Regions from separate parts of the Caproicibacter sp. BJN0012 genome, predicted to be linked through region 1. Evidence: riboswitches for the same ligand, from Rfam matches in the RefSeq annotation. Region 1 holds a riboswitch; the other holds the start of a gene.
What was found. Region 1 has a riboswitch for thiamine pyrophosphate ahead of VA597_RS00170 (energy-coupled thiamine transporter ThiT). Riboswitches for the same ligand answer to the same signal wherever they lie in the genome.
Positions count from the first base shown of each region.

Region 2: another riboswitch for thiamine pyrophosphate. It lies ahead of thiD (bifunctional hydroxymethylpyrimidine kinase/phosphomethylpyrimidine kinase); the one in region 1 lies ahead of VA597_RS00170 (energy-coupled thiamine transporter ThiT).

Region 1 covers NZ_CP142518.1:21,566-36,928, forward strand. Annotated here, with positions in the region: gene VA597_RS00090 (SurA N-terminal domain-containing protein) at 1-198, shown strand, start outside; gene VA597_RS00095 (VOC family protein) at 224-586, shown strand; gene VA597_RS00100 (DUF6323 family protein) at 739-1,221, shown strand; gene VA597_RS00105 (DUF6179 domain-containing protein) at 1,214-1,909, shown strand; gene VA597_RS00110 (hypothetical protein) at 1,899-2,630, opposite strand; gene VA597_RS00115 (DUF2975 domain-containing protein) at 2,801-3,304, shown strand; gene VA597_RS00120 (helix-turn-helix domain-containing protein) at 3,315-3,524, shown strand; gene rbr (rubrerythrin) at 3,653-4,192, opposite strand; gene ychF (redox-regulated ATPase YchF) at 4,553-5,647, opposite strand; gene VA597_RS00135 (O-methyltransferase) at 5,667-6,299, opposite strand; gene VA597_RS00140 (hypothetical protein) at 6,397-6,600, opposite strand; gene VA597_RS00145 (Tex family protein) at 7,918-10,113, opposite strand; gene VA597_RS00150 (VOC family protein) at 10,254-10,658, shown strand; gene VA597_RS00155 (heparan-alpha-glucosaminide N-acetyltransferase) at 10,646-11,428, opposite strand; gene VA597_RS00160 (thioesterase family protein) at 11,575-11,967, shown strand; gene VA597_RS00165 (HAD-IA family hydrolase) at 11,964-12,623, shown strand; TPP riboswitch at 12,649-12,760, shown strand; gene VA597_RS00170 (energy-coupled thiamine transporter ThiT) at 12,829-13,401, shown strand; gene VA597_RS00175 (hypothetical protein) at 13,452-13,667, opposite strand; gene VA597_RS00180 (ECF transporter S component) at 13,802-14,329, shown strand; gene VA597_RS00185 (class I SAM-dependent methyltransferase) at 14,338-14,934, shown strand.
Region 2 covers NZ_CP142518.1:1,486,315-1,501,677, reverse strand. Annotated here, with positions in the region: gene thiE (thiamine phosphate synthase) at 1-58, opposite strand, end outside; gene thiM (hydroxyethylthiazole kinase) at 48-866, opposite strand; gene thiC (phosphomethylpyrimidine synthase ThiC) at 879-2,192, opposite strand; gene thiD (bifunctional hydroxymethylpyrimidine kinase/phosphomethylpyrimidine kinase) at 2,189-2,983, opposite strand; TPP riboswitch at 3,225-3,323, opposite strand; gene VA597_RS07215 (ABC transporter permease) at 4,052-4,969, shown strand; gene VA597_RS07210 (ABC transporter permease) at 4,985-6,043, shown strand; gene VA597_RS07205 (ABC transporter ATP-binding protein) at 6,040-7,053, shown strand; gene VA597_RS07200 (ABC transporter ATP-binding protein) at 7,046-8,032, shown strand; gene VA597_RS07195 (peptide ABC transporter substrate-binding protein) at 8,222-9,889, shown strand; gene VA597_RS07190 (acetyl-CoA carboxylase carboxyltransferase subunit alpha) at 9,972-10,751, opposite strand; gene accD (acetyl-CoA carboxylase, carboxyltransferase subunit beta) at 10,738-11,619, opposite strand; gene accC (acetyl-CoA carboxylase biotin carboxylase subunit) at 11,616-12,956, opposite strand; gene VA597_RS07175 (3-hydroxyacyl-ACP dehydratase FabZ family protein) at 12,938-13,384, opposite strand; gene accB (acetyl-CoA carboxylase biotin carboxyl carrier protein) at 13,447-13,878, opposite strand; gene fabF (beta-ketoacyl-ACP synthase II) at 13,875-15,116, opposite strand; gene VA597_RS07160 (NAD(P)H-dependent flavin oxidoreductase) at 15,120-15,363, opposite strand, start outside.

The sequences.
Region 1 (15,363 bases):
TCCGCCCTCCATGAAAGCATGGACCAATATGAAAAGAATGCCGTGCCGACGGAGCGCAATATCCTGATCCAAAACAGGCTTTATCAAAAATACGTTGCCGGACATTCCAGCATGACCGAGACAAAACAGGAGATGTGGGACGGCCATGTTGCCGAACTGATGAAAAAAGCGGATGTGAAGCACAGGGACAGTCCCTAAAATGGATTTGGCGGAGGTTGAACCGATGAGTTTGTCATTTCATCTGACATCCCTTTATGTTTGCGTAAAAGATATGGAACGGGCGATCCGTTTTTATGAAATCCTGTTGGGGCAAAAGGTGACGAAAAAAGATCCGGTTTACAGTGTGTTTGACATCAACGGCTTCCGGTATGGATTATTTGCCAACGAAAAAAGGAACGAACAGCACAGTTGGGGAAACAGCTGTCTGCCCAGTCTGGAGGTAACCGACATGGATTTGGCTTTGAAAAGGCTGGAAGAGCTGCATTGCCCGATTGTCTTTGCACCGACGGTCATCGGAAAAAATCAAGTTCTGGAATTTCTGGACAGCGAGGGGAATCAGGTTGAGCTCACTTGTCCGTTTAACTAAAAAAGAAATAGAAAAAGCCGGCGTCCCTTGACAGGGATACCGGCTCATGTTATACTTTTATTTAGCACAATAATACATACTAATACAATATATAGTATAGCACAAGAGATACCAAATGTCAAGAACTATTTTAAAGGAAAGGAGAAATTTTTTTGGAGTTTCAGCTTTCCTCTTTTTTGAGGCCTTCGGCGCTGGACGATGCCCGGACGGCGGAAAATCTGCTCACATTAAATGAGGAAACGCAGGAATTCGGGCTTGAATTGTCGCGGGAGGACGCGCTGGCGCTGGCGGAAACGAGGCGAATCGCGCTGCAAGCGAGCGGGCGCGTGGAATTCGGTACCCCCGTGCTGGAAAAGATCATCCGGGCGTTCAGCCGGTCCCGCTATTTATACCAATACGATTATGCCCCGGCGCTGCACGAACTGCTCGAAGCGTTTTTTCTGCTGAAGAATGAGACCGAAGACCGCTTTTCGGACGATAACCTGGTGGATTTTCTGTTCGACTGCTTTGAATCCCGCTACCGTGGCTCGCTGGAGATGTTCCAGGGACCGGAGCTGGAACAGCTGCGCAGGCTCCTGCTGTTCGGCGCGGAAGAGGAGAAAGACGATTGGGACGGGGAGGACAAAGATGAATGAATCCTTTCTGGCCCGCGCGGGATTGAGCGCGGAGGAATCGGAACGATTTCGCGCCGGCCTGCTCTGGGCGCTGGCGGATCAGCTAAGCCGCTATACCGCCGGACAGAGCAGTTCCGTTCCGGAGGAAGCGGCCGAAAATGTCCTTGAATCCATGCTGTACTGCGTTTCCGTCGAGCTTTCCTTCCGGCCCGACCCAGCCGCCGCGCTGCGGGCTGTCCTCCCGGACGAGCTGTTCCGCTGCGGCTGCGAACGGGTCAAAGGCATGGTGTCCGACCTGAAGGTTTTGTACCGGGAAGTGCTGAAAACCAGAATTCCCACGGAACTGATCGTTTACAACGCCACGCTGGACGGGGCAGTCCCCGGATTTTTTAAAAGCTATGACCCGGAGTACGCGGCGCATGAAAACGGCGCGCTGACCGGATTCCCGGACTATCCCCTGCTTTGCGGCGACAAAAGCCGCGGCGGCGTCCTGTACATGAGCCATTACCTGGAAGAATTGCTGCGCGAGAACCGATTCTGCGCGCGGTACAAGAAAAATTACATCCGGGCCGTCCTGACGCTGCACGGGCAAAAACATCGGCTGGATTACCGTGAAATGATCGTCAATATCCCGGAGCTTCTTCTGGAGCGGGAACACGCCCCGAAGCCGTACCGGCTGCCGGAGGAGCAGGAATCCGTTACGGATTGAACAGCAGGCCCGCGAGATGATCGGTCCGTTTCCCGCCGAGACGAAGACCCTTGACGCAGTAATGGCAGTATGCGACAATCCGGTCGGTGGTGATTTTTTGGCAGTGCTCCTGCATCAGCCTATTCTGTTCCTCCTCCGGAAGCGGAATGAATTTTCCCTTTGCGTCCATAACGAATCGTTTCGGCGCCAGTTTCAGATTCCTTGCCGGAGAGGGCGCGTACAGGGAAACGCCGCAGAACTGCGTTTTTTCGTAATTTTCCTCCTGCTCCACAATCTCCACGTTCATTTTCCGAAGCAGAGCGCGGACCGCTTTCTGCTCGGCGAGGTTGTCGCGCGAACGCCAGCAATCCTGCACTGTCATTTTTTCATGCGAGTAATCCGGAAACGGGAATTCCTCGTCCTGTAAAATCAGCTCCCACAGGGAGAGCCGTTTCACCTGCGGCATTGTCTCCTGAAAGATGGCCGCGCAGTTGTGGCAGACATAGACCATTGTGTCGCCCTCGGAAAAATTCTGAAAATCCGGCGTCGCCCTCCAGCGGGGACGCAGCCATTCCGGCATCTGCGCCGTAAATTCCTCCAGCTTGTAGTTGGGGACGCAGCACCGTATGATTTCCATATGAAACCGCCGTTCTAAATACTCCTGGATTTTCTCGCTTAATTCCGGTTTCTCCCTGGTAAACACGCAGCTTGCCACATATTTGCAGTTCCCGATGTCCATCATTCTCATTCCTCCCGAATTTTTCAAAATTCTTTTACTATTTTATGATACATCTTTTTTGATCTATGATATAGTTCAAAATACTGATATTTACGATAAACATTAATTTATTATTGAAAATCATTAATATTCGTGCTATACTAAGACCAAATTGAGTGTGGAAGGTGTTTTCTATGAATCAAAACTTTCTGAAAATTGAAAAAAGCGGAAAGATCGTGTTGGCTGCGGTAAGAATCGTGCAGGCAATCATTGCCCTGTCCGTCGCCCTTTCCCTTCTCACTGCTGTTCTGCCCGGCACGTTCTTTGCTCCTCGGATGGACAGAACAGGCGGCTTCTGGATTATCACTTTCTCAAATGTGTTTACGAACGTTGTTTTCCTTGCCGTTTTGTTTTTAATGGGCCGGTTTTTACAGACCCTGAAAGACAAATCCCCTTTTGTGAGGGAGAACGTCAAAAAGCTGAAGCTCGCGTCCGGTTTGCTGATTGCGGTGGAACCGGTCCAATTCATTTTTCAATCGGTTTCCAACGCCGTTCGTCCGGCGGCCAACGGGCAGAAAGAGGTTTTGATTACGTCCTTCGGCGGAATCATTTTTGTTCTGGGCCTGGTCGTGTTTTGCCTCTCGCTTGTTTTTGAATACGGAATCGAGCTTCAAAAGCAATCCGACGAAACTTTGTGAGGGTGTGAAAATGGCGATTATTCTCAGGTTGGACCGGGTGATGGCGGATCGGAAAATCTCTTTAAAGGAACTGTCCGAAAAAGTGGGAATCGCAAATGTCAATCTGTCCAAAATGAAAACCGGTAAAATCAGCGCGATCCGTTTTTCAACGCTCAACGCGATTTGCAGGGCTTTGGATTGCCAGCCCGGGGAGATCCTGGAGTATCGGCGGGATGACTAGAGCTTGTTTGTAAATGGAAATAACGTGATTCGGCAAGTTCTCTGAACCCAAAGAACAGCTAAAATAACAAACGGGAAAACGCGTAAATAGCGTTTTCCCATTTGTTATAAACATGTTTAAAATTGCAATCAGTAGTTAACAGCCCTGCGCTCAAAATAAGCCTGGGGATGTTTGCAGGCCGGGCAAACCTTCGGGGCGGTTTTGCCCACATAAACATAACCGCAGTTGCGGCAGACCCATACGGTTTCTTCCGCGCACTGGAACACGAGGTTGTCTTTCAGGTTTGCGGTCAGTTTTGCGTAGCGTTCCTCGTGCGTCTTCTCGATGCCGGCAACCAGGCGCATCGTGGCGGCAATTTCCTTAAAGCCTTCCTCTTCCGCCGTGTCGGCGAAATTTTTGTACATGTCTGTCCATTCATAATGTTCCCCGGCGGCCGCGTCCAGCAGATTGTCCGCGGTCGGCTTGATCCCGCCGCCGTTCAGACACTTGAACCACAGCTTTGCGTGCTCTTTCTCATTGTTCGCGGTCTCCTCAAAAATTCCGGCGATCTGCTCATAGCCTTCCTTTTTTGCCTGAGACGCGTAAAAAGTATATTTGTTTCTTGCCTGTGATTCTCCGGCGAATGCCGCCAGCAGATTTTTTTCGGTTTTGCTTCCTTTGAGTTCCATGTGTATTTCCTCCTAATACTTTAAATTTAACCGGGCGAATCCGGTTCTTTTCTGATGTTGGCATTAGTATATCACGCCGTGAAAGAAAAATCAATACAATAATAGGAATTATTATTAATTTTTATGAAAAATCTTTTCTAGTGGAACCTGCATATTTGCCGCGCGGCCCGCCGTTCAGAGCGCTGTAGAACAATTTCGTTTGGCGGGAACGGAGGCTGAAAACTTTCCGTTCCGCCAAACCGGGTTCGATAATCGTCCAGCCGGGATGCGGCTCCGCCGGTCACGGTACACATTGAAGCGGAACAAAACCACGTCGCTGTCCCGGGCCGTTCGGCCTTTCGCGGCTCCGCCGGTCACGGCTTACACATTGAAGCGGAACAAAACCACGTCGCCGTCCTGCATGACGTATTCTTTTCCTTCACTTCTTACCAGTCCTTTTTCCTTTGCGGCGGCCATCGATCCGCAGGAGATCAGGGTGTCGTAGGAGACGACCTCGGCGCGGATGAAGCCGCGTTCAAAATCCGTATGGATTTTCCCGGCAGCCTGCGGAGCCAGGGTTCCCTTTTTGATCGTCCACGCGCGCACCTCCGGCTCTCCGGCGGTCAGAAAGGAGATAAGCCCCAACAGGGCGTAGCAGGCGCGGATGAGGCGGTCCAGGCCGGATTCGGACAGTCCCATGTCGGAGAGGAACAGCTCTTTTTCCTCCGGCTCCATGCCGCTGATCTGCGCTTCGGTTTCGGCGCAGATCGGCAGAACGCCCGCGTGCTCGTTTTCGGCGTGCTCCTTTACGACTTTGAAATACGGGTTCTGCTCGATTCCATCGGAAAAATCGCCCTCGCTCATGTTCGCGGCGTAGATGGTCTGCTTGTTGGAAAGCAGCGAAACAGAGGCGAGCAGCGCGGCCTCGTCCTCCGTGCACTCCACGGTCCGGGCGGCTTTCCCCTCGTTCAGAACGCCCTTGACCCTGCGGAAGAAGTCCAGCTCCGCCTGGTATTTTTTGTCGGCCTTGATCATTTTCTGCGTGCGCTCGATGCGCCGGTCCAGCACCTCAAGGTCGGAGAGGATCAGCTCCGTGTTGATGGTTTCGATGTCGCGTTTCGGGTCGATGCCGCCGTCCACATGGACGATATCGTCGTCCTCAAAGCAGCGCACCACATGGACGATGGCGTCGCATTCGCGGATATTTGCGAGGAATTTATTGCCGAGCCCTTCGCCTTTGGACGCCCCGCGAACCAATCCGGCGATGTCCACGAATTCGATGGTGGCGGGCGTGTATTTTTTCGGGTGGTACAGTTCGGCCAGCTTATCCAGCCGCTTGTCCGGAACGGCGACCACGCCGACGTTTGGCTCGATGGTGCAGAACGGATAGTTCGCGGCCTGTGCGCCCGCGTTCGTAATCGCGTTGAACAGCGTGCTTTTGCCGACGTTCGGCAGTCCGACGATTCCCAGTTTCATTGTGTATCCTCTCTCTTTTTCAGTCTTTTTTCACGGCGCAGATCAGGCCGTCCCCAATCGGCAGCAGCGTGCTGACAAGCTCCGGCGAGGCCGCGACCTGCCGGTCGAACTTCTCCATGGGAGCGACAAGATCCTGCCATTTTTCATCGAGGTCCATCGCGGGGAACAGCGCGTCGTCAGCGAGAAAAATGCCGCCCGGCGCCAGGACCCGGATGCACTCCGGCAACAGGCGGGAATACAGGCGTTTGTCCGCGTCCTGGAACACAAGGTCGAACGAGCCGGAGCCCAGCGCCGGAAGCAGGTAGAGCGCGTCGCCCTCCCGGACCGCGGCGACGGAATCGACTCCCGCCCGGCGAAAGTTTTCCCGCGCCTGTGCCGCGGCCTTCGGATCGTTTTCCAGCGTGATGATCCTGCCGCCGTATTCCCGCGCGGCCAGCGCCATATTTGTTGCGGAATACCCGATGCTCGTGCCGATTTCCAGAATCCGCTTCGGCTTCTTCATGGCCAGAACCAGCCGGAGAAAACGCGCGACGTCATCATCCACCACGGGAATAAAATCCTTCCATTCCGTCAGCCGGACGAATTCGTCTTTTGTCAGCGTCTCTTTCCGCCGGTAAAGGGATTCGATGAATTCACCTGCTTTTTCATCCATAATCCTGTCCCCTCTTTTCAACCATATTATAAAGCCTTGTGGAAAAAATCGCAACGTGCGGCGGTACCTTTTGTCCTCGGGCCGGACAGGGACGCACTTATGCGCTCGGGCCGCACAGGCCCTTCCTTTCGGCTCCGTCCGAAAGGAGGCAAAGTTCGCACGGGGGGCAGCGTACCGCTGCATCTACGCTTTCCTTTCCCGGAGCGGCGAAAAACAGGGAAGCAACAATGCTTTTTAAGCCGTGCATGCCGTAGGCGCGTCCGGACCGGATGGTCCCCCTGACCCCCCCAGGAGCCGTCAAGAAGTTTTTTCTGTTCTTCTAACAACAGCTTTTCATTGACGACGGGGGCTGAAAAGCTGAAGCCACAGGGTATTTACCTAAAAGCCGAAAATTTTCAGAAAATTACCTTTTCGCACGTAGCTAATAACTTGGAACGTCCAATGGGAAACTCTGGCTTAATAACAAAACTGTTCTTCATGACAGGTGCCGGGGGGCGTCGGGGGGGGACGTTTAGGTGCCCCTCCCGTTGGGAAGTTGAAGTTCCCCCCGACTCAGGCTTTGCGTACTTTCGTCTGATTACGAAAGTACGGGCCCGCGCGGCCGGAGCGCAAAAGAGAAAATAAGAAGAAATAACAGGTTAAGGGGAACCGGGCCTCAGGCCCGCAGAAATCCGGCCTGAGGACAGAAAGATAAATTAAGATGAATTTTGGGTTAGGGGCATTGGCCAAAAAATTTATAAACAAATATTAAAGAAAGATTTTTAGTTGAATTTTGGTAAATTAAGGATTATAATAGGACTTGTAAGGCACAATAAAAAGTGCAAAGCAGGGACAGGGTGCTGACACACCCCGCCCCCTGCATATGGAACGAGGGTCCATACACAGCGGTTTTTACCGCGCATTTGCAGGTATATTATACCTCTTTCCCCTTGTTTTGTACAGAGGGGGGGAAAGCCGGGGACGAAAAAACGGACCTGCTTTTCACGCGCGCCGGTGTATGGAATGAAAATTTCCGTACCGGTGCTTTTTTGTGCCCTGCAGGCAGCGTGCCGCTGCATCTTCAGCCTGCCGGACAGAACAGCGAAAATTCGCAGCTCGGTTTGGCAGGACGGTTCCGGGACTCTCCCGATGGAACATTGCGCATTTTCAAACCCCGGCTCCCAAAGCGTTGGGAGCCGCAGGCGCGAAAGACACTGTGTGTCCGGGCCGAAGGGAGCGGCGGCACGCCGCCGGGTTTCCTGTTTCCGGCCGGGGGCGGGGAGTGCAGAGCAGAACGCGTGAAAAGGAATTTACATTTTAAAGGCCGGTTAAAGGCCGGTCTTCCGCTTTGCCGAAGCCCCTGACGGGGAACGGTCCGGCGGGGGAAGACGGCGCGCACCATGCCGGTGCATTACAGTGTATGTGAGGAAGTTTACTTGATTCCCCGGTCCATCCCATGGCCCGCCCTCCGGAAAACAGGGGCCGCAGACCAAAGGCCGCGCGAATGCCGATGCATCCGCGCGGCCTGATTTTATTCCCATTTATCCGGTCGTGCCCACGGTGGACACACAGCGTCTTTCGCGGCTCCGCCGTCCACGCCTTTCGCCTTCGGGAATTTCTTCCCGCTGTCCCGCCTGTCTCAGCCGACCGATTCACCGTTTGCTGACCGGCGGGCCGTAGTCCGCGGCGACTCGCCGCCGCGCATGGTCAGGGAGATGCGCTGCTTTTTCACGTCGACCGACAGCACCCATACCTTGACGATATCCCCGACCTTCAGCACCTCCGAGGGATGCTTGATGAACCGGTCGCAGATCTGGGAAACGTGAACCAGCCCGTCCTGATGCACGCCGATGTCGATAAACGCGCCGAAGTCGATCACGTTGCGCACCGTCCCGGTCAGTTCCATGCCGGGTTTCAGATCCTCCAGCTTCATCACGTCGGTGCGGAGCAGAGGCTTCGGCAGCTCGTCGCGCGGGTCGCGGCCCGGGCGCTGCAGCTCCGCCACGATGTCGAGCAGCGTCGGCACGCCCACGCCGGTTTCGGCAGCGGCCTTTTCCCGGCCAATCCGCTCCACCTTTTCCGTGAGGCCGGGGAAACTGCCGCGCCTGATTTCCGCCGCGCTGTAGTCGCACAGCTTCAAAAGCGCCTTTGCCGCCGCGTAGGACTCCGGGTGCACGGCGGTGTGGTCGAGAAGGTCCTCGCTTTCCGGTACGCGCAGGAATCCGGCGCACTGCTCGAACGCCTTCGGGCCGAGCTTCGGCACTTTGAGCAGCTCTTTCCTGCTGCGGAACGCGCCGTTTTCCTCGCGGTACCCCACGATGTTTTTCGAAACCGCGGGCGTGATTCCGGCGATGTGTTCGAGGAGCGACGGGGAGGCCGTGTTCAGGTCGGCCCCGACCGAGTTGACGCAGTCCTCCACCACGCCGGAAAGCGCGGAATCCAGCATCTTTTTCGGCATGTCATGCTGGTACTGCCCCACGCCGACCGCCTTCGGGTCGATTTTGACCAGCTCCGCCAGCGGGTCCTGGAGCCGCCGCGCGATCGAGACCGCGCTGCGCAGCGTCACGTCGAACTCCGGGAATTCCTGCGCCGCCAGCTTGCTCGCCGAATACACCGACGCGCCCGCCTCGCTGACCACCATGTAGGAAACGCCCGCGTCCAGCTCGCGGATCACCCCGGCGGCGAATTCCTCCGTCTCGTGGGACGCGGTGCCGTTCCCGATCGCGATGACCTCCACATGATGTTTTAAGATCATCCGCCGCACGGTTTCCTTCGCCTCCTCCACCTTCGCCTGCGAGTGGGTCGGGTAGATTACCCCGGTGTCGAGCACGCGCCCGGTCGCGTCCACCACGGCGACCTTGCAGCCCGTGCGGTACCCCGGGTCGAGACCCATCGCGACCTTGCCGCGCACCGGCGGCTGCAGGAACAGCTGGCGCAGGTTGACCGCGAACACCCTGACCGCGGACTCGTCCGCCGCCTCCGTCAGGGAGTTCCGGATCTCCCGCTCGATGGACGGGAAGATCAGCCGGTCGTAGGCGTCTTCGCACGCGGCGCGGACCGCGCGGGCGCAGGGCGTGTCCCCCCTGACGCACTCGGAAAAGACGATGGACAGCCCCCGCGCCCGTTCCAGCTCGACGGACAGTTTCAGAAAGCCTTCCTTTTCCCCCCGGTCGGCTGCCAGCACGCGGTGCCCCGCGATTTTATTCACCGGCTCATGAAAATCATAATACGGCGCGTAAACGCTGTCTTCCTCCGGCTTTGCCGCCTTTGAAACCAAAATGCCGTGGGCCGACGCGACCACGCGCAGCCGGCGGCGGATCTCCGCGTTGTCGGAAACGCGCTCCGCGAGAATGTCGAGCGCGCCCGCAAGCGCGTCCTCCGGCGTTTCGACCCCTTTTTCGGGATTCACATAGGATTGGGCGAGAAGGACCGGTTCGCCCGGCCCCTGCTTTCCGATCTGTTCCGCGAGCGGCTCCAGCCCCTTTTCCTTCGCCACGGAGGCGCGCGTTTTGCGCTTGGGTCGGAACGGGCGGTAAATATCCTCGATCTCCGCCAGCGTCTCCGCCTTTTGCAGCTCCGCCGTCACTTCCGGGGTCAGAAGGCCCGTTTCCTCAATCAGCGTTTTGACTTCCTCCCGGCGCTTTTCCAGCGAGCGCAGGTAGTCGAGGCGCTCCGCGATCTCGCGCAGAACCTGGTCGTCCAGCGAGCCGTGCGCCTCCTTGCGGTAGCGCGCGATGAACGGAATCGTGTTTCCGGCGTCGATCAGCTCGACGACGTTTTTCACCTGCCATTCCTGTAAGTTGAACCGGCGGGTCAGTTCGGTGATCGGATCCATGGGAATCCCTCCAAAAATCATGAAATAGCCGTTCTTTTCGGACAGTGAATATGGTAAAATATAGAAAATCGATTTTCCCGCGCGGCGCCGGAAATCCGTCTTTGCGGGCACACGGCGGGAAAAAACGGAGGAGTCTGAGTATGACCATTACCCACGCGGCAATTTACACTCTGAACCTGGAAAGACTGAAAGACTTCTACTGCCGGTGGTTCGGCGGCGAGGCCGGGCCGGCGTATGAAAACCCTGAGAAAGGCTTTTCCTCCCGCTTTGTCCGTTTCGGGCAGGGCGCGGCGCTGGAACTGATGCACCGCACACACCTGAAAGAATCCGTGCGCGGCGAGTTTACCGCGGGCTACGCGCACCTCGCGTTTTCCGCCGAATCGGAAGAAGCGGTGGAAAATCTGACAAAAAAGATGCGGGCAGGCGGCGTTCCCGTGGTGAGCGGCCCCAGGCATACCGGCGACGGCTGCTTTGAAAGCTGCGTGCTGGACCCGGACGGAAACCGGGTGGAGATCACGGCGGAGCCCAAGGTTCAGGAAAAATAGGACGCGGCCTGTTTGAGCAGCAGGCACAGCCCGTAGATGACCGGCTGGTGGAACAGGTACAGCACAAGCGCGTGGCGCCCGAACCAGGAGAGAACGGGGACCTGCGAGCGGTAGGCGATTTCCGGGAATCTGCCCGCCCCGGCCAGCTTGCCGACAAAGGTCCCCGCCGCGAAAACGAAAATCCACGGCAGCATGGGGAAATAATCGGAGCTTTCAAAGCCGGGGCCGGGGAAGCCGAGCGGCGCGAGCCAGGCGGAAGCGTAGAGTCCCTCCGGCAGCGGTATGCCGAGGCCCCGGCCGCAGCCCAGGGTTCCGTACGGAACGCCGCGCGTCAGGAAATAAAGGGCAAAGCAGACGAGGACCGGGACCCACGAAAACCGGAAGCGGTCGGCATAAGGCTTGAGAAGGCCGAACAGGATCATGCACACCGCGAGGAAATGCAGCACGCCGAACGTGATGACGTCCTCCGGCAAAAAAATCCAGGTGACCAGCGTCACGCCGAGCGCGACGGCCAGCAGCTTTGTCCCGCGCGCTAAATTGGAATGCGTCAGGTTGGAGGCGATGCCGGAGATAAACAGGAACATCCCGGCGAAAAAGGGTTCCGCGGGCATGAAGAACCGGAAAAAATAAATCCCGACGTCGTTTCCGAACAGATACCCGAACGTGTAAAAGCCGTGGTAAAACACCATGCAGAACACGGCGAAACCGCGGAGCTCGTCCATTAAATAAATCCTGCCGCGCCCGTTCGGCGCGGCGCTTTTTTCCGGCATTTGGCCGCCTCCCCGTCTTAAAATTGAACCCGTGAAAAGGATGAAATCTTCCGCTGGATATGTTATAATGGCAGCGGAGACGGCCCGGAACAAGAGGCCGTGCGAAAGAATCGTATTATTATATCATGCATCAGGAGGGAATTACAATGCCGGACACCCGATTGACAAAGGAATTCACCGTTTCTCAGGAAATGCTCGCCTCGCGCATGGGCAGCGGGCTTCTGCCCGTATTGGCAACGCCGATTGTCGCGGCCTTTTTCGAAAACACGGCGATGGAGATCGCCGCGGGGTATCTCTCGGACGGCGAAACGACCGTCGGCTCGAAAATCACCGTGGAGCATCTGGCTCCGACGGCGCCTGGCTGCAAGGTCACGGTGACCGCCGAACTGGAAGAGCATGAAAAAAGGACGTTCCGGTTCCGTCTGGAAGCGCGCGACAACGCGGGAGTCGTCGCGACGGGGACGCATGTGCGCGTCAGCGTGGCGGGCGAGCGGTTTATGAAGAAGGCGGAAGAGCGGAAAAACACGGTGGCTCAATGAGCCTTCGCTGTGATCTGATCCTGTTCGACCTGGACGGCACACTGACGGACTCCGGGCCGGGGATCACCAACGGGCTGAGGGAAGCGTTCCGGCATGTCGGCTGGCCGGTCCCCGGGCCGCAGGTGCTGCGCCGGTTCATCGGTCCTCCGCTCCTCAACATGCTGAAGGAACTTTTTCCCCGGATGACGGAAAAGACGACCGCCGAGCTGATCGGCGACTACCGCAGATACTACGCGGAGCGGGGCGCCTTTGAAAACGAGGTATACCCCGGCATTTTCGATCTTCTGGACGAGCTGCGGCTGGGCGGGGCAAAGCTGGCGGTCGTGACCTCGAAGCCCGCGACCCCGACAAAGCGAATCCTGGATTATTTCGGCCTTTCGCCGCATTTTGATTATGTCTCGGCGGAGAGCGACTCCGACCGCGGCAGCGGCAAGGAGTTTCTGATCCGCCCCGCGCTGGAGCACTTCGGCGTTCCCGCGTCCCGCGCCGTCATGATCGGCGACACGAAATACGACGCGGCGGGCGCGCGCAGGGCGGGCACGAACTTTGTCGGGGTCCTGTACGGATTCGGCACGCGGGAGGAAATGGAGCGCGAGGGCGGGGAGCATTTTTCCAGAACGGTGGAAGACCTGCGCGGATTTCTGATTGACAAATAGCGGTTCCTGTTGTATGATGATTTTGAAAATTGAAAAGGGGTGCTGGGTATTTCCCGGCTGAGAGCAGGCGAAGCGACGCCTGAAACCCATAACCTGATCTGGATAATGCCAGCGTAGGAAAACGAAAATCACGCTCCGCGCAGGCCGCGGGGCGTTTTTTTGTTCTCCATAGCGGAATTCCGGACAAAATGGAGGGACAAAAGCAATGACAAATGAAAAGAGCAATTCCGGCATGAACGCCGCCAACCTGCGGCTGGTGGAAAGCGCGATCATGCTGGCGCTTGCAACGGTGCTGAGCCTGATCAAGGTGTACCAGATGCCGCTGGGCGGGTCGGTGACGCTGTGCAGCATGCTGCCGGTGCTGCTGATCGGCTACAAATACGGGTTCAAATGGGGGGTCCTTACGGGATTTACCTACGGCGTGATCCAGCTCCTGCTGGACGTCGCGGCGGTGATGTCCTGGGGCCTGACTCCCGTCGCGGTGGCGGCGTCGTTCGCATTCGACTACCTTCTCGCGTTCACCTGCCTGGGCCTTGCGGGCATCTACGGCAAGAGCTTCCCGAAATTCGTCGCGGGGATGTTCACGGCGGTCTTCCTGCGGTTTTTGAGCCATGTGATCTCCGGCGTGACGGCCTACGCCTCCTGGCTGCCGGACGAATGGCACGGCCACCTGTGGCTTTATTCCATCGCCTACAACGGCTCGTACGTTCTTCCCGACTTCGCCGTCTGCCTTGTGGTCGGCGCGCTGCTCTACAAGCCGCTCAGGCGTTTCCTCTGAGCGGCGTGCCGCCGCTCTCTTCAGCCTACCCCTGAAAACGGAGCAATTTTTCAGTTTTTCCGGGTAGGACTGTTCCGGGAATCTCCCGGCGGCGGGACGGAGGTTGGCAACTCTCCAAAACCAAAGCCGGGAACGCCGCAGGCGGGAAAGACGCTGTGCGTCCGCCGCAGGCGCGTCCCGACCGGAGGTCCGCCGCAGGCAAGAAAGACGCTGTGCGTCTTGACATTCTTCGCCTGCTGGGATAAAATAAAAACAAAGAAAGCCACGAAGGCTTTCGCCCATCGGTAAAATTTCAGTAAAATTTCATAATTGCAATCATAATGAAACCATGAAGGGAAACCGTATGAAACGGTCTTTTCACGGTTTCATTTTTTATTTTATCAGGAAAGAGTTGTGAATCATGAAAAAATCAATGACGGTAAACCTCACCGGCGCGGCGCTCTGCATCGCCCTCGGCCTGATTCTGCCGGTTCTGTTCCACATGGTGGGGGCCGGTTCGGTCTTTCTTCCCATGCACATTCCGGTTCTGCTCTGCGGCCTGCTGTTCGGCTGGCAGTACGGCGCCGTCTGCGGTTTGATCGTGCCGCTGCTTTCCTCCCTGCTGACCGGGATGCCGCCCATTTTCCCGACGGCGGCCGCCATGATGCTGGAGCTTTGCGCCTACGGCCTTCTGACCGGTCTGTTTTACAGAAAGATGCGCTGGAACGTGTACCCCGCATTAATCTGCGCCATGCTGGGCGGAAGAGTGGTTTCCGGCGCCGCGAACGCGGTTTTCCTGGGAATGGCGGATAAGCCCTACGGATTCGCCGCCTTCCTTTCCGCTTCGTTCGTGCAGGCCGTTCCGGGAATCATCATCCAGATCGTCTTTATCCCCGTGATCGTTCTGGCTCTGGAAAAGGCGAGCGTATTTAGAAGGGAAAGGGCTTAGTCGAATTGATGGAGACAGCATCTCAGACCGGGGAAATCAGGGAATTTTTCGACCGCTGCGCGGAGACATGGGACTGCCTGGACCGCGGCAGACCGGAAAAGATCGCGGCGATCGTGACATTGTCCGGAGTAAAAGAGGGCTCCCGCGTGGCGGATATCGCCTGCGGGACGGGGGTCCTGTTTCCTGAAATCCTGTCCAGGAATCCCGCGTTTCTTCTTGGAACGGACCTTTCGGAGAAAATGATCGGCCGGGCGCGCGCAAAGTTTTCCGACGGGCGGCTGCGCACGGTGGCCTCGGACTGCTTCGAGCTCCGCGAATCGGGGTTCGACACCATTCTGATTTACAACGCGTACCCCCATTTCCCCGACAAAAAGCGGCTCGCGGAAAAGATGGCCTCCATGCTGAGGAAGGGCGGAAGGCTGATGATCGCGCACGGAACGGGCCGGGCTGCCATCAACGGCCGCCACAACGGAAAGATGACCGGCCGCATTTCCTGGGAACTGCGGTCCGCGGAAGAAGAAGCCGCGGAATTTTCCGGGCTGTTTCAAATCGATATGACGGCAGACACGGAGGAAATCTATTTCTTTTCCGGTTTCAGAAAATAAAAGCGGCGAGTCGCCGCAGACTACGGCCCGCCGGTCAGCAAACGGTGAATCGGTCGGCTGAGACAGGCGGGACAGCGGGAAGAAACTCCCGTCGGCGTGCCGCCGCACCTACAGCCCGCCGGTCGGAACGGCAAAAAGCCGTTCGCTTTGTTTAGCGGGACGGAGGTTAGATACTCCCGAAAGCGAAAGGCGGCGAGTCGCCGCGGACTACGGCCCGCCGGTCAGCAAACGGTGAATCGGTCGGCTGAGACAGGCGGGACAGCGGGAAGAAACTCCCGTCGGCGTGCCGCCGCACCTACAGCCCGCCGGTCGGAACGGCAAAAAGCCGTTCGCTTTGTTTAGCGGGACGGAGGTTAGATACTCCCGAAAGCGAAAGGCGGCGAGTCGCCGCGGACTACGGCCCGCCGGTCAGCACACAGAAGAAGGCGG
Region 2 (15,363 bases), 1.5 Mb from region 1:
CGCTCATGAGGCGTCGGTCCGTGCATAAGTACAGGGTATAGTCGATCTCAGGCTTCATCGAGCTTCGCCCTCTTTTCAAACAGCGCCGGGTCCAGACGGCTCAGAGCGTCGATCACCGCGATGTGGAAGCCGCCCGTCCCGGCGCTTCCGGCGGCTTCATAGGCGAGCTCCCCGGCAATGCCCATGGCGGCGACCGCGGCCGCCGCCGCGGCAAGCGGGTCGTGGCTCACGGCGGCGCAGGCTCCCGCCAGGGCGGAGGTCATGCAGCCGGTTCCCGTTACGCTGGAAAGCATCGGGTGTCCATTGCGGATCTTTACCGTCCGCTCTCCGTCGGACAGGACGTCCACCGCCCCGGTGACCGCCGCGGCGCAGCCGTATTGCTCCGCAACCGAAACGGCGACCGAGACGGCGTCGTTCCCGCTGTCGGCCTCGGACGCGTCCACGCCCTTGGTCGCGGACCGGATCCCCGCGAGGAAGGACAGTTCGGAGAGGTTGCCCCGCAGGACGGTCATCCGAATCCGTTTCAGAAGCTCCCGCACGGCCCGGTTTCTCAGAGCGGAGGCGCCGGCCCCGACCGGATCGAGCACGACGGGAATTCCGAGCTCATTCGCTTTCGCGCCGGCGGCAAGCATGGATTCAACGGTGCGCCGGTTCAGCGTGCCGATGTTGAGCACCAAAGCCGATGAAATGGAAGCGATGTCCGCCGCCTCCCCGATGTCGTCCGCCATGATCGGAGAAGCCCCAAATGCCAGCAGCGCGTTGGCGCAGTCGTTCACCGTGACATAGTTGGTAATATTGTGGACCAGCGGGGACTTCCGGCGGACCTCCGAGAGGACCTCCGCCGCATCCTTTGTGATTTGATTCAATGCTTTTCCTCCTTACTTTTCAGAACAGAACGTAACCTTTTTCCCTTCGAGGATCAGGTTGGTCGTCCGGACGGCGCACATTTTTCCGCACATGGAGCAGGTGTGGCGGTCGGCGGGCGGCGTGCTTTCAAAATACCGCCGCGCCTTTTCTCCGTCGATCGCGAGCCGGAAGATCTCGTCCCAGTCCATGTTCCTGCGGGCCTGCGCCATCCTGCTGTCGCGCTCACGCGCGTGCGGGATCCCTTTCGCAAGGTCCGCCGCGTGCGCCGCGATCAGGCTTGCGACGATCCCCTCCTTCACGTCGTCCAGGTCCGGCAGGCGAAGGTGCTCCGCCGGAGTGACATAGCACAGGAAATCCGCGCCCGACGCCGCTGCGATCGCTCCGCCGACGGCCGCGGTGATGTGGTCGTAGCCGGGGGCAATGTCCGTCACCAGAGGGCCCAAAACGTAAAACGGCGCGCCGTGGCACAGGCGCTTCTCCAGCGCCATGTTGGCAGCAATTTCATTCATCGCCATATGTCCCGGTCCCTCCACCAGAACCTGGACGTCCTTCTTCCAGGCGCGCTCGGTCAGATCCCCGATCTCGATCAGCTCGGCGATCTGGCCGGCGTCGGTGCTGTCGTCCAGGCAGCCGGGCCTGAGGGCGTCGCCGAGAGAGATTGTCACGTCGTATTCGCGCAGAATGTCAAGCAGTTCGTCGTAATGTTCGAAAAACGGATTTTCATTCCCGGTCATCTCCATCCACGCGAACAGCAGCGAGCCGCCGCGGGACACGATGTTCATTTTCCTCCCCTGCCGGCGGAACGCTTCGACCGCCCGGCGGTTCATCCCGGCGTGGACCGTCATAAAATCCACGCCCTCTCTGGCGTGCGCCTCAACAACTTTCAGAAAATCCCGGGCGGTGATCTCCAGCAGGTCCTTTTCCAGATAACCGACCGCGTCGTACACGGGGACCGTTCCGATCATCGCGGGAGACTCGGCGATCAGCCTCTGCCGAAACTCACGGGTTTTGCCATAATTGCTCAGATCCATGATCGCGTGCGCGCCGAACCGGGCCGCAAGCTCCGCTTTTTGAAGCTCTGTCCCATAATCTTTGCAGTCGCCGGAAACGCCGAGGTTCACATTGATCTTCGTCGCGAGGCCCTCGCCGACCCCTTCCGGGGAAAGCGCCGTGTGGCCGGCGTTCGCCGGGATCACCGCGTGGCCCGCCGCGACCAGCGCAAGGAGCTTTTCCGGCTCCATCCCCTCTTTGGCGGCGACCGCTCTCAGCTCTTTTGTAACAACGCCCTTTTTCGCGGCTTCCATCTGAGTCTGAACATTCTTCATCGTCTGATTCCTTTCATAAAATAAAAGTGATTGGTCGGGCCGTGCCCCTTCCCCACCGGCAGAGCATGTTCAATCGCCGCGGTCACATACTCCTTCGCGGCGCGCGCCGCTTCGGGCACGGACATCCCTTCCGCAAGGTTCGCGGCAATGGCGGAGGAAAGCGTGCATCCTGTCCCGTGTGTATTATCCGTTTCGATTCTCTCGTGAGTAAATATGGTAAACTCGTTTCCGTCAAACAGCAGGTCTTCCGCGTCGCCGGAGAGATGCCCGCCCTTGAGCAGGACGTTTTCGGCTCCCATCCGGCGCAGCCTCTCGGCAGCCCGCTTCCGGCCGTCCAAAGTCTCGATTTTGATTCCCGTCAACGCTTCCGCTTCCGGCAGATTCGGCGTCAGAACATACGAGAGAGGAAGCAGTTCTTCCCTCAATGTCTGCAGCGCATTCGGATGCATCAGGGCACAGCCTCCCTTGGCCACCATCACGGGGTCAAGCACCACGCCGGGCGGCCCGTACTGCCGGAGCTTTCGCGCAACCGCCCGCATCTGCGCCGAACCGGACAGCATTCCGATCTTTACGCCGTCCACCCGGATATCCTCAAACACGGCGTCGAGCTGGTCCCCGATCACGGACGGTTCGAGATCGCAGACGGAAAGGACGCGGGAGGTGTTTTCCGCCACAACGGAAACGATCACGCTCATGCCGTAAGCGCCGTGCGCGGCAAAGGTTTTCAGGTCCGCCTGAATCCCTGCCCCGCCGCTGCAGTCGGAACCCGCGATCGTCAGAAGATTTTTGATATATCGTCCCCTCTTTCTATATATAATGCGCTGAATCCAAACTCTCCTTTCTCCATAAAAACGGGGTTTCAAACGGCAAAAAAATACCCGCCGGACATGCGGCGGGCTGATTCATCTTTGCTCCCTACGACAGCGTTGACTGACAGGTTCAAAGGGTCAGGTTTTACCTTCTCAACTCGATTTGAGTCCCCCCGCGATATTCAGTTAAAAAGGCGTCCGCCAAAAACAGGCGAACGCCAATCGAAAACTCAATGCACGTTCCCTACTTCGGTATTAACCGACAGGTTCAAAGGGTCAGGTTTTACCTTCTCAACTCGAGCGAGTTCCCCCCGTTTTCTGTTATTATATCTTTTTTCAGGTTTTCTGTCAATCATGCCGGATTAAAAATTATGCAACTGCAAATCCCCGCCATTGAACAGAATTCCTCGGCCATTTCCCGCTTTCACCACCCTCCATGGCAACAGCCCATCCGCCGGAATTTATTGAGGTGTCTACAATCCAATGAATATTCTTCCATTTCCATTAAAATTATTCAAAGCACAGCCGGAAGGGGCATGGCGCGGGCACAAATTTGGCCTTGACAATTATAAAATGTTCAACTATACTTTTATTTAAATTCATGTGAGAGTTCAGCATCAGTTATTTTTTAACTTTCATCATGCTTTCGGACGATACCAGCAAAAAGACGAACTGAAATAAGCCATGGGAAGTGGTAAAGGTTCCGGGGAGGAATTTATCTCTCCGTAAAGAAGCATAGCGGTATGGGTTTCAGCAGATCGGCGTTTCCATACATTGATCGAAGATAAAAATAAGATGCCTTGCCTATCGTGACTTAATGCGCCAGTTCCCATGATAAACGGAGTGATTGGCAATTACATAATGCATGTGAAACGCTCGGTTAATTCACGTAGCGGGTTTTTCGGTGCAAAATTATAAAAATTCCAGCAATGAATATTTATAAGTCATACAGTAATATTCTAGCATGAAGATTTATTGAGCGGCAGGCGCATTCAACGAGGAATGTACCTGCCGTTTCTAATAAATAGAAGGAAAAAGGGGGATATTTTTTTGGGAGCATTTGCCATAAAAAGAACCGGTTATGCCATACTGACAATTTTCTTCATATCCATCATCACTTTTACGCTGATGAATCTGATTCCCGGCGGCCCGTTCTTAAGCGAAAAGAATATACCGAAAGAGACTTTAACCGCATTAAATGCGAAATACGGCCTCGACAAACCGTTGCCGCAGCAATATCTGACCTATATGGGAAATCTGCTGAAGGGCGACCTTGGGGATTCCTTGAAACAGAAAGGCCGCTCCGCCAACGACATTATTCTCACGGCATTTCCGGTGTCCGCCAGGCTTGGCGGAATCTCCATTTTGCTTGCATTGATTCTGGGAGTCATCATGGGGTCCGTTTCCGCCTTGAACCGGGGACGCTTTACAGACCGCGCCCTAATGGTTGTTTCAACCCTGGGAATCGCGGTCCCAAGCTTTGTGATGGCGACATTTTTAATGATCATATTCGGCGTGAAGCTGAAATGGCTGCCTACGTTCGGGCTGCGCTCCTTCTCCGCCTACATTCTGCCGTGCGTCACGCTGGCTTTCTACCCGATGTCCTACATCACCCGGCTGATGCGTTCCGGCATGCTCGACGCCCTTGATCAGGATTACATCCGGACAGCCAAATCCAAGGGGGTCGGAAGGCTTGTGCTGCTGTATAAGCACGCTCTGCGCAACGCCATTTTACCCGTCATTACCTACCTTGGGCCTTTGCTTGCCTACACAGTCACCGGAAGCTTCGTGGTTGAAAGCATCTTTAACATTCCGGGCCTCGGCCGTGAGTTTATCCTGTGCATCACGGCGCGCGATTATCCTTTGGTTATGAGCACAACCATATTCCTAGCCGTCCTGATTGTAGTGATGAACCTGGTTGTTGATCTCTGTTATAAACTGATCGATCCGCGGATCTCATTGCAGTAAGGGAGGATAATGGAAATGGAAGCATTCAAGAACCCGTTTACTCTTCAATTAAGAACGGACGATTTTCTGCCCGCGGACGAGGAGGAAAAGCAGCAGCTTGTCGTCATGAGGGAAAGCACCACCTTTTGGAGGGACGCTCTCAGTCGGCTTCTTCACAACAAAATAGCAATGACGGCTTTTGTCGTGATCGTCTTAGTCATGGTCTTTGCCTTTGTCATGCCTAATTTTTATCCATATACTTATGACCAGCAGATTCGCGGCAGTGAATTTCTGCACCCGATGCAGTATTCTCAGAAAGAAATGAAAACCATACAGGCCGGCGGCAGTGTCTTCCCCCACATTCTCGGCACGGACATGCACGGACGCGACATGGTGATCCGTCTGATGATGGGGACCAGGGTTTCCCTTCTGGTCGGCATCATCGCCAGCATTCTGGTCCTTTTGATCGGAACGATTTACGGCGCGATCTCCGGATATTTCGGCGGCGTGGTCGACCTCGTCATGATGAGGATCGTGGACATCATCTATTCCATCCCGGATATGCTGACGATCATTCTGCTTCAGGTCACCCTGAAGGAACCCCTGACAAAACTTTTCGACACGCATCCATCGCTGTCCTGGCTGCAAAGCCTCGGTGTCCCGATGGTCAGCATTTTTATCACATTCAGTCTGCTGTACTGGGTCAACATGGCAAGAATTGTCCGCGGACAGGTCATGTCGCTCAAAGGACAGGAATTTGTCACGGCCGCGCGCGCACTCGGCGCTTCCAGCAAACGGATTATTTCAAAGCACCTGATTCCGAACTGCATCAGCGTCCTGATCGTCACCACCACGCTGGAAATTCCGAGGGCGATTTTCACGGAAGCGTTTCTGAGCTTTCTCGGCCTTGGCGTGATGTCGCCGATGGCCAGCCTTGGTTCCCTCGCCTCCGACGCGCTGGGCGGAATCGAATCCTATACTTATCTGCTCGTCGCTCCATCCGTTGCCATCAGCATTATCATTCTCTCCTTCAATCTGTTTGGAGACGGTTTACGGGATGCGTTTGATCCAAAGCTGAAGGAGAATAAAAAATGAACCAGAAACATTTGCTTGACATCAACGATTTGAGAGTGTCCTTTTTTACCCCTGCCGGAGAAGTGAAGGCGGTCAACGGCGTTTCTTACACGCTGGATTACGGGGAGGTCCTCGGCATTGTCGGGGAATCCGGAAGCGGAAAAAGCGTTTCCGCCTATACCCTGACGGGACTGGTCGACCGGCCGGGCAAAATTGTCGGCGGAACCGTGAATTTCAACGGCCATCAGATCGAGAAGCTCTCCGAAAAGGAATTCCGGAAAATCCGGGGAAAAGAAGTCAGCATTATCTTTCAGGATCCCATGACTTCCCTGAATCCCGTTTTCACCATCGGGAATCAGCTGACCGAAATGCTCAAACTTCACACCGATAAAAATCGCGAAGAACGTAAGCAAAGGGCGATTGAACTGCTGAATCTGGTCGGCGTGAACGAACCCGAAAAACGTCTGACGCAGTATCCGCATGAGTTTTCCGGCGGAATGCGCCAGCGCGTCATGATTGCGATGGCCCTGGCCTGCGAACCGAAGCTGCTGATCGCCGACGAACCGACCACGGCGCTCGACGTGACCATTCAGGCCCAGATTATGGAACTGATGGTGGAATTAAAACAAAAAATCAATATGTCCGTCATGCTGATCACGCATGACCTTGGCGTCGTTTCCGATGTCTGCGACCGCATCGCGGTGATGTACGCCGGAAAGATCGTCGAAATCGGCACGACGGATGAAATTTTTTATAATCCAAAGCACTGCTACACAAAAGGGCTGCTTCGTTCCATTCCTAAAATCAACGAATCCTCCCATGAGCGCCTGGTCCCGATCGAGGGCACTCCGGTCGATCTTCTGAATCCCCCGGCAGGATGCCCGTTCGCGCCAAGGTGCGAATCCTGCATGAAAATATGCCTAAAAAGGATGCCGGAATTCACGCAGATCTCCGAAACACATAAAAGCGCCTGTTGGCTGAACCAAAAGGAACAGTTTGAAAAGCAGGAAGGAGCGGCCGTCAATGAGTGAAAAATTATTGGAGGTCCAGCACCTCAAACAGTATTTTCCGGTGAAAACAGGCATGTTTAAAAAAGGTTTTGTCCAGGCGGTCGACGATGTCAGCTTTTATATCAATCGCGGCGAGACCTTCGGGCTGGTGGGGGAAAGCGGATGCGGAAAAACCACGACCGGCCGTACGATTCTTAGGCTTTATGAGCCGACCGGCGGAAAGATCTTTTATGACGGCGCCGATGTGACAAAAGTCGATTTTAAACCTTACCGCAAAAAAATGCAGATTGTTTTTCAGGACCCCTACGCGTCTCTCGATTCCAGAATGACGGTGGGCGACATCGTCGGAGAGGCGATCGACATTCACGGGCTTGCCTCGTCAAAGGCGGAGCGCAAGGACAAAATTCTTTCTCTTTTAAATCGGGTTGGACTGAACAGCGAGCATGCGAACCGCTATCCGCACGAATTTTCCGGCGGGCAGCGCCAAAGGATCGGCATTGCGCGCGCGCTTGCCGTCAACCCGGAATTTATTGTCTGCGACGAACCGATTTCCGCTTTGGACGTTTCGATTCAGGCGCAGGTGATCAATATGTTTGAAGACCTTCAGCAGGAGCTGGGTCTGACTTATCTTTTCATCGCGCACGATCTTGCCGTAGTCAAACATATCAGCAACCGGATCGGCGTGATGTATCTTGGCAAACTGGTCGAGCTTGCAAACAGTGAAACGCTGTACGCAAGGCCGCTTCATCCTTATACACAGAGCCTGCTTTCCGCAATTCCGGTCCCGGACCCAAAAGCCAGCCGGAAGAAAAAAAGAATTGTTCTGGAGGGCGATGTGCCCAGTCCTCTTCATCCGCCCACAGGCTGCCGTTTTCGCACCCGGTGCCCCTATGCGGTGCCGAAATGTGCCGAAGAGGTTCCTGAGATGCGGGAATATGAACCGGGGCATTTTGCCGCTTGTCACAGAATTGAGGAAATTAGAAAAGTTGAAGTGCATTAGGCCTTGATTCCATGAAAAACATTGCGCATTTCGGCTAAAATTGTGCTTTGCAGCGTAAAATAAGGTTCGGAATACAGCAGACATGGTCATTTTGTGTTTCTGCAATGCGTGATTTTACTTCGGAATTGCGTCAGTCAGCAGACCAAGGCCTCGAATAAATGCAAATATTTTCATTTGGAGGGAAAGTTTATGACAAAAAAGTTATTGTCTTCGGTGCTTGCCGCAGCCATGATCGCAACGGCATTCACCGGATGCGGCGGTTCCGCATCGACGTCGTCACAGGCATCGTCCGGCGCAGGTTCGGCCGCACAGTCTAACACATCCCTGAGCGTCCATGTAGGCTCGGAGCCGGATTCCATGGATCCCGCGCTGAATACCGCGGTTGACGGCGGTATTTACATTCAGCACGTTTTTGAAGGTCTGACTAAACTGGATGAAAGCGGAAAAATCGTCAACGGCCAGGCAAAGGACATCAAAGCGAGCGACGACGGTCTGACCTACACCGCCACGCTGCGAGACGACATTAAATGGTCTGACGGCAAGGCCGTCACCGCCCAGGACTTTGTTTATGCATGGCAGCGTCTGGTCGACCCCAAGACCGCTTCCGAATACAGCTATATGATGGACCCGGTTGTGAACGCCACTGATATTTACACGAGCAAGAACAAGGATGTCACCAGCCTTGGCGTCACCGCGAAAGATGACAAGACCCTCGTGATCAAGCTGAACGCTCCCTGTGCCTATTTCCTGCAGCTGCTGTCACGCCCGATGTTCTACCCGCTCCGCAAAGATGTTGTCGATGGGAACGACAAGTGGACACAGGACCCCAAAACTTATATCGGCAACGGCCCCTATAAGATGACGGCCTGGAACCACAAGGAAAGCATCATCGACCAGAAAAGCGACACTTATTACAACAAGGACGCCGTAACGGTCAATCAGATCAAATTCATGCTGATGGACGACGACTCCGCGATTCAGGCCGCTTACCAGAACGGCGAGCTGCAATTCGCCGACTCTTACCCTGTGGAAGAGCAGGATAAATGGGCCGCCACGAAAGATTATCACAGCATCGATCAGCTTGCAACCTACTATGTCGCCTTTAACTGCAAGAAAGCTCCGTTCGACAATCCGAAGGTCCGCAAAGCGCTCACACTTGTAGTCGACCGCAATTATATTATAAAAAATATTACAAAGGCCGGCCAGATCCCGGCGGACGCGTTTGTCTCTACCGGCGTCAGCGATGCCGATACAACCAAACAGTTCCGCGACGTGGGGGGCAGCTATTACTCCGTAAAGGACGACGATTACGATAAAAATGTCGCGGAAGCCAAACAGCTCCTTTCCGAAGCCGGATATCCGGACGGCAAGGGGTTCCCGACTTTCGAATATTCTTTCAACACCAACAGCGGCCATAAGGCCATCGCCGAAGCACTTCAGAATATGTGGAAAGAAGAGCTGGGCATCAACTGCACCCTCGCATCCCAGGAATTTGCGGTTTTCATCGATAACCGCCAGAAGGGCAATTACGACGTTGCCCGCGACGGATGGATTGCAGATTACAACGACCCGATTTCCTATTTGGACCTGTTTATGACAAACTCCGGCAACAATGATCCACACTGGTCCAACAAGGATTATGACGCTCTGATTGCCAAAGCGAAAGCCACCGGCGACCAGACGGTCCGCATGCAGTCGATGCACGACGCGGAAAAAATTCTGATGGACGACATGCCGGCATGCCCGATCTATTTCTACACCGATCCGTATCTGTTGAATACAAATATTTCAAACGTAGTGGTCACACCGCTCGGCGACAAAATTTTCGCATACGCGAAAGTTGCCGCGAAAAGCTGAAATAACATCGATATAAAAAAGGCCCCGAACGATCGAGATGATCTTCGGGGCCTTTTTTCGGCCTTGCCACGCCGGTCTCAATTTAATTTTCAAAGTTTCCGATTTTTCGAAATCTTTCATATCTGAGATTCAGAAGCTCTTCCGCGCCAAGTTCCCGGCTGTGAGTCAGAGTCCGAATCAGCTGTATTTTTAAAAAGGCACAGGTCTTGGAAAAACCAAGTCCCTCCGGTACGATCCGGTCGATCACATGCAGAGCCAGCAAATCCTGGGCCGTTATTTTCAGATATTCCGCCGCGTCCCTCACCCGTGCGGGATCCTTCCATAAAATGCTCGCGCACCCTTCCGGTGAAATCACCGAATACACGGCGTTTTCCAGCATCCAGACCTCATCGGCAACCGCCAGGGCCAGGGCACCTCCGCTGCCTCCCTCTCCGATCAGGATGGAAATCACGGGGACCCTAAGGCCCATCAGTTCCGTCAGATTCTCCGCAATCGCCTGGCCCTGGCCTCGTTCCTCCGCGCCGATCCCGCAGTATGCCCCGGAGGTATCCACAAAACAGACGACGGGGCGTCCGAACTTTTCCGCAAGCCGCATCTGGCGCAAAGCCTTCCGATACCCTTCCGGATGCGCCGAGCCAAAATTCCGGGCGACCCTTTCCTTCGTGCCGTGCCCTTTTTCAATGCCGATCACCGTAACCGGAATTCTTCCGAGCATTCCGATCCCGGCGATCACCGCGGGATCATCCCCGAACCGCCGGTCGCCATGCATCTCGGTGAAATTATAAAACAACCTCCCAATGTAATCCTTGGCGGTCGCGCGGCCGTCCGCTCTGGCCGCAAGCAATTTTTCATAGGCATTCATCCGTATTCGCGCCTCCCGCGTGGAATTCCAGCAGCCTGGCAAGCAGCCGTTTTTGCGTCTTGCGATTGGATATCTGATCGACAAAGCCCTTTTCCAGCAGAAACTCCGCGCGCTGGAATCCCTGCGGCAGCTTCTGCCGAATCGTCTGCTCGATCACGCGCGGCCCGGCGAAACCGATCAGTGCTCCGGGTTCCGCCAGAATAATATCGGCCTCCATCGCGAAGCTGGCGGTCACGCCGCCCGTTGTCGGATTGGTCAAAACCGCAATATAAAGAAGTCCGGCGTCGCTATGCCGCCGAACCGCCCCGCTGGTCTTCGCCATCTGCATCAAAGCAAGAATCCCTTCCTGCATCCGGGCTCCTCCGGAAACGGTGAAACCGACGACGGGAAGCCGGCGCTTCAGCGCATACTCGAACAGCCGGGTGATCTTTTCACCAACCGCCGTCCCCATGCTTCCCATCATAAAGGAAGGCTCCATCGCAAAAACGCAGCAGGGGAATCCGCCGATCCGGCAGGTGCCGCAGACAACCTCATCTTTGTTCGCCTCCGGGTGACGCGCCTGTTCCAATTTTTCGTCGTATCCCGGAAAGCCCAGTGGATTTTGGGAGGCAACATCAGCGTTTTGCTCACAGAATGTGCCCTCGTCTGAAATCAGGGCAATCCGCCGGCGCGCAACGATCCGAAAGTGCCAGCCGCAGCGCGGGCAAACATAGCTGTTCTCCGCAAGCGCGTCCCGAAACAGAAGCTTCCGGCAGGACGGGCAGGTCACGCACATATTTTCCGGGACGGACGGTCCCGGGGTTCTGTCCCGTTCGATCTCTCCCTCCAGCCCGTTTCTCGGACGCTTGAAAATTCCTCTGTGAATCATAGTCTCCCCCGTTCGGTCAGAGTGGATGTGGTGTATCGTCCGGACTGAAAGGCGTCCTCCTGCAACAGCTCCAGAAGGAATTCCACGTTCTGGTCCACCCCTTCGACCACCAGTTCGCACAGGGCGGCCTGCATCTTGCGCACGGCCTCTTCCCGCGTCTTCGCCTGGACAATCAGCTTGCCGATCATGGAATCATAAAAAGGCGTGACCACATAGTCCGGATACAGAGCGGTGTCAAACCGGACAGACGGACCTCCCGGAATGTGAAGCAGCGTGATTTTTCCACACCCGGGGCGGAAATTCTCTTTGGGATTTTCCGCGTTGATCCGGCACTCGATCGCGTGGCCGCACAGCGGGATATCCTTGGACGTAAAATCCAGAGGGAGTCCGGAGGCAATCCGGATCTGCCATTTGACCAGATCGATTCCCGTCACCATTTCGGTAACAGGGTGTTCCACCTGAAGGCGCGTGTTCATCTCCATAAAATAAAAGCGGCCGTCCCGGTCCATCAGGAATTCAACCGTTCCTGCGCCGGTGTAGCCGACCGCGCGCATGGCGCGTTCGCACAGCTTGGAAAGCTCCTCCCTTTGCTGCGATGAAACCGCCGGAGACGGGCTTTCCTCCAGTACCTTCTGGTTTTTTCTCTGCATGGAGCAGTCCCGTTCCCCAAGGCAGACAATATTTCCGAGCGTATCGCACAGGACCTGCATTTCAATATGTTTGACGCCGGTCATGTATTTTTCCAGATACATCCCGCCGTCCCCGAACGCGCTTTCCGCCTCTTCAGAGGCCTGGGACAAAGCGCGGTCGAGTTCCTTTTCAGCCCGGATCAGCCGGATCCCGCGCCCGCCGCCCCCGGCGCGTGCCTTCACAAGCAAGGGATATCCGATCTCAGCGGCGGCCAGTTTCGCGCCGTCCGGATTTTCCACCAGCCCGGAGCCTGGGATCACGGGAACCGACGCGGCTTTCATGGTGCGTTTTGCCTCATCCTTGTCGCCCATTTTAGAAAGGACTTCCGGAGAGGGACCGATGAACGAAACGCCGCATTTTGCGCACAGCCGCGCAAACTCCGCGTTTTCCGACAAAAGCCCGTAGCCCGGATGGATCGCCTGCGCCCCGCTTACGGCGGCGGCGGACAGGATGGCGCTCATGTTCAGATAGCTGTCTTTCGCGCGCGCCGGGCCGATGCAGTAGCATTCATCCGCAAGACTGACGTGCAGCGCATCCCGGTCGGCTTCCGAATAAACCGCAACGGTGGAGATCCCCATCTCCCGGCAGGCACGGATTACCCGAACGGCGATCTCGCCGCGGTTCGCAATCAGGATTTTGGAAAACAAGATGACTCTCCCCCCGTCCTGACCAAGGCAAACGAGAATTCCCCGCTGACGCAGAGCTTTCCGTTTACGAAGCCGGACCCTTTCGCAAAAAAGAACGGGCCCTTTTTCCTGACAATTTCACAGACCATTTCAATCCGGTCCCCCGGCAGGATACTGCCTCTGAACCGGGCTTTGTCGATTCCCGCAAACATCGGGGTCACTGGCCCGGACGAATCGTCAATCAGAACACAGCAGGTCTGCGCCAGCATCTCACACTGGATCACGCCGGGAACGATCGGCATTCCCGGGAAATGCCCCTGCAAGAACCACTCGTCTCCCCGAACCGTATAGACCCCGTGCGCCTTGCCGTCCGCACCCTTTTCCGCTTCGTCAATCAGGAGCATCGGCGGTCTGTGCGGCATTATCTTCATCAATTCATCACGATTCATAGGATCCTCCGTTCCGCCTCGCGGCTGAATTTTCTCCTGTGAAATTTTTTCCAACCCGCCGGTTATGCAAATTGGAAGAGCGTCTGCCCGTACTCGACAACATCGCCGTTCTTTACGCAGATTTCAAGAATTGTCCCGTCCTGTTCCGCGTTGACCTCGTTCATCAGCTTCATCGCCTCAATGACGCAGAGAACGTCGCCTTTTTTTACACGGCTCCCGGCCTTTACAAACGGCTCCGCGTCCGGCGACGGCGCGGCGTAAAACACACCGACCATCGGCGACTTGATCTCCTGGCAATTTTGATCCGCCGCCCTCTCTCTGCCTCCGGCAGGTGCGGACTGCACGGTCGGAATCGCCGCCGCAGAAGCCTGAGAAATCGAGGCCGGCTGCTTTTCCAGCCTGATATGATCCTCGCCGCAGCTCAGTTCAAGGGCGCTCAGGCCGTTTTCTTTCAGGATTCCCGCCAGCGCGCGAACCTGTTCCAATTCCATCATGCCGGACCCACCTTTCCTTCTTTTCGAAACGCGACGCAGGCGTTGTGCCCGCCGAACCCGAGAGAGATGGAGACGGCACAATTCGGATGCGCCTGTACTGCCTGATTCGGAACATAATTCAGGTCGCAGTCCGGGTCCGGGTCCCGGTACCCGATCGTCGGCGGAACCGTACCGGTGGAAAGCGCCAGAACGGAGGCAATCGCTTCAACCGCGCCGGCCGCCCCGAGCATATGCCCCGTCATCGACTTGGTGGAACTGATGTACGCCTTCCGCGCCAGATCGGGCAGGGCCTTCTTGATCGCGAGCGTCTCCGTTTTGTCGTTGAGCGGCGTTCCGGTACCGTGGGCGTTGATGTAAAGGACGTCCGTCTCCCCGATGCCGGATTCCTCCGCCGCCAGCCGGATCGCTTCCGCACCGCCTCGGGCTTCCGGATGGGGCGCCGTCGGATGATATGCGTCGCAGGTGTTGCCGTAGCCGGTGACTTCCGCATAAATCTTCGCACCGCGGGAAACCGCGTGTTCGTACTCCTCAAGGACCAGAATGCCCGCGCCTTCCCCGATGACAAAACCGTCCCTCCGTTTATCGAACGGCAAGGAGCTGTTCAAAGGGTCGTTTTTCGTTGAAAGGGCCATGCAGTTGATAAACCCGGCTACCGCGAGCGGCAGGACGGAAGCCTCCGCTCCTCCGGCGAGAATCGCGTCCGCATATCCGTACCGGATCGCGCGGAATGCTTCCCCGACCGTGTGCGAGGACGTTGCGCACGCCGTGACAACCGGCAGGCAGGGTCCCTGCGCGTTATACCGGATGGCGATATTGCCCGCCGCCATGTTGCCGATCATTTTCGGAATAAAATAAGGCGAGATCCTCGACGGGCCCTTGCTGAAAAGCTTTTCCGTCTCTTCTTCAATGGTATGGATGCCGCCGATGCCGGAGCCGACATAGACGCCCAGCCTGCGCGGATCGATTCCGGTCAGGCCGCTGTCGCTCATCGCCTGGTCCGCCGCCGCCAGGGCGTACTGAGAAAACAGGTCCGTTTTCCGGACCTCGCTTTTCGACATGCAGCAGGCGGGGTCAAAATTCTTGACTTCCGCGGCAACTTTTACCTTATAATCCGTCGTGTCAAACTTTGTAATGAACCCGACTCCGCATCTTCCGGCGGTCAGGCTATTCCAGAACTCTTTCACGCTGTTCCCGACCGGGGAAACCACGCCGAGCCCCGTTACGGCTACTCTTCTCATCGTTCAGACTCCTTTTCCGGCAAGCGGAACCTCTGATTTTGTGTTCAACTCCTGTCCACGGAGAACCGCCTTCTGATACTCTTCGGCAAGCTCCTCCATCAGCCCATGCACCGTTGTGATCTCGTGGACTCTGCCTCCGTTCGCCCCGATAAAGACAAACCCGCTCTCCAGGTTTCCCCTGCAGGCGTTCACCAGCGCGTCGGTAATGCAGTAGGCTCCCTTTTCCTGGCGGCAGGAGGTAATGCAG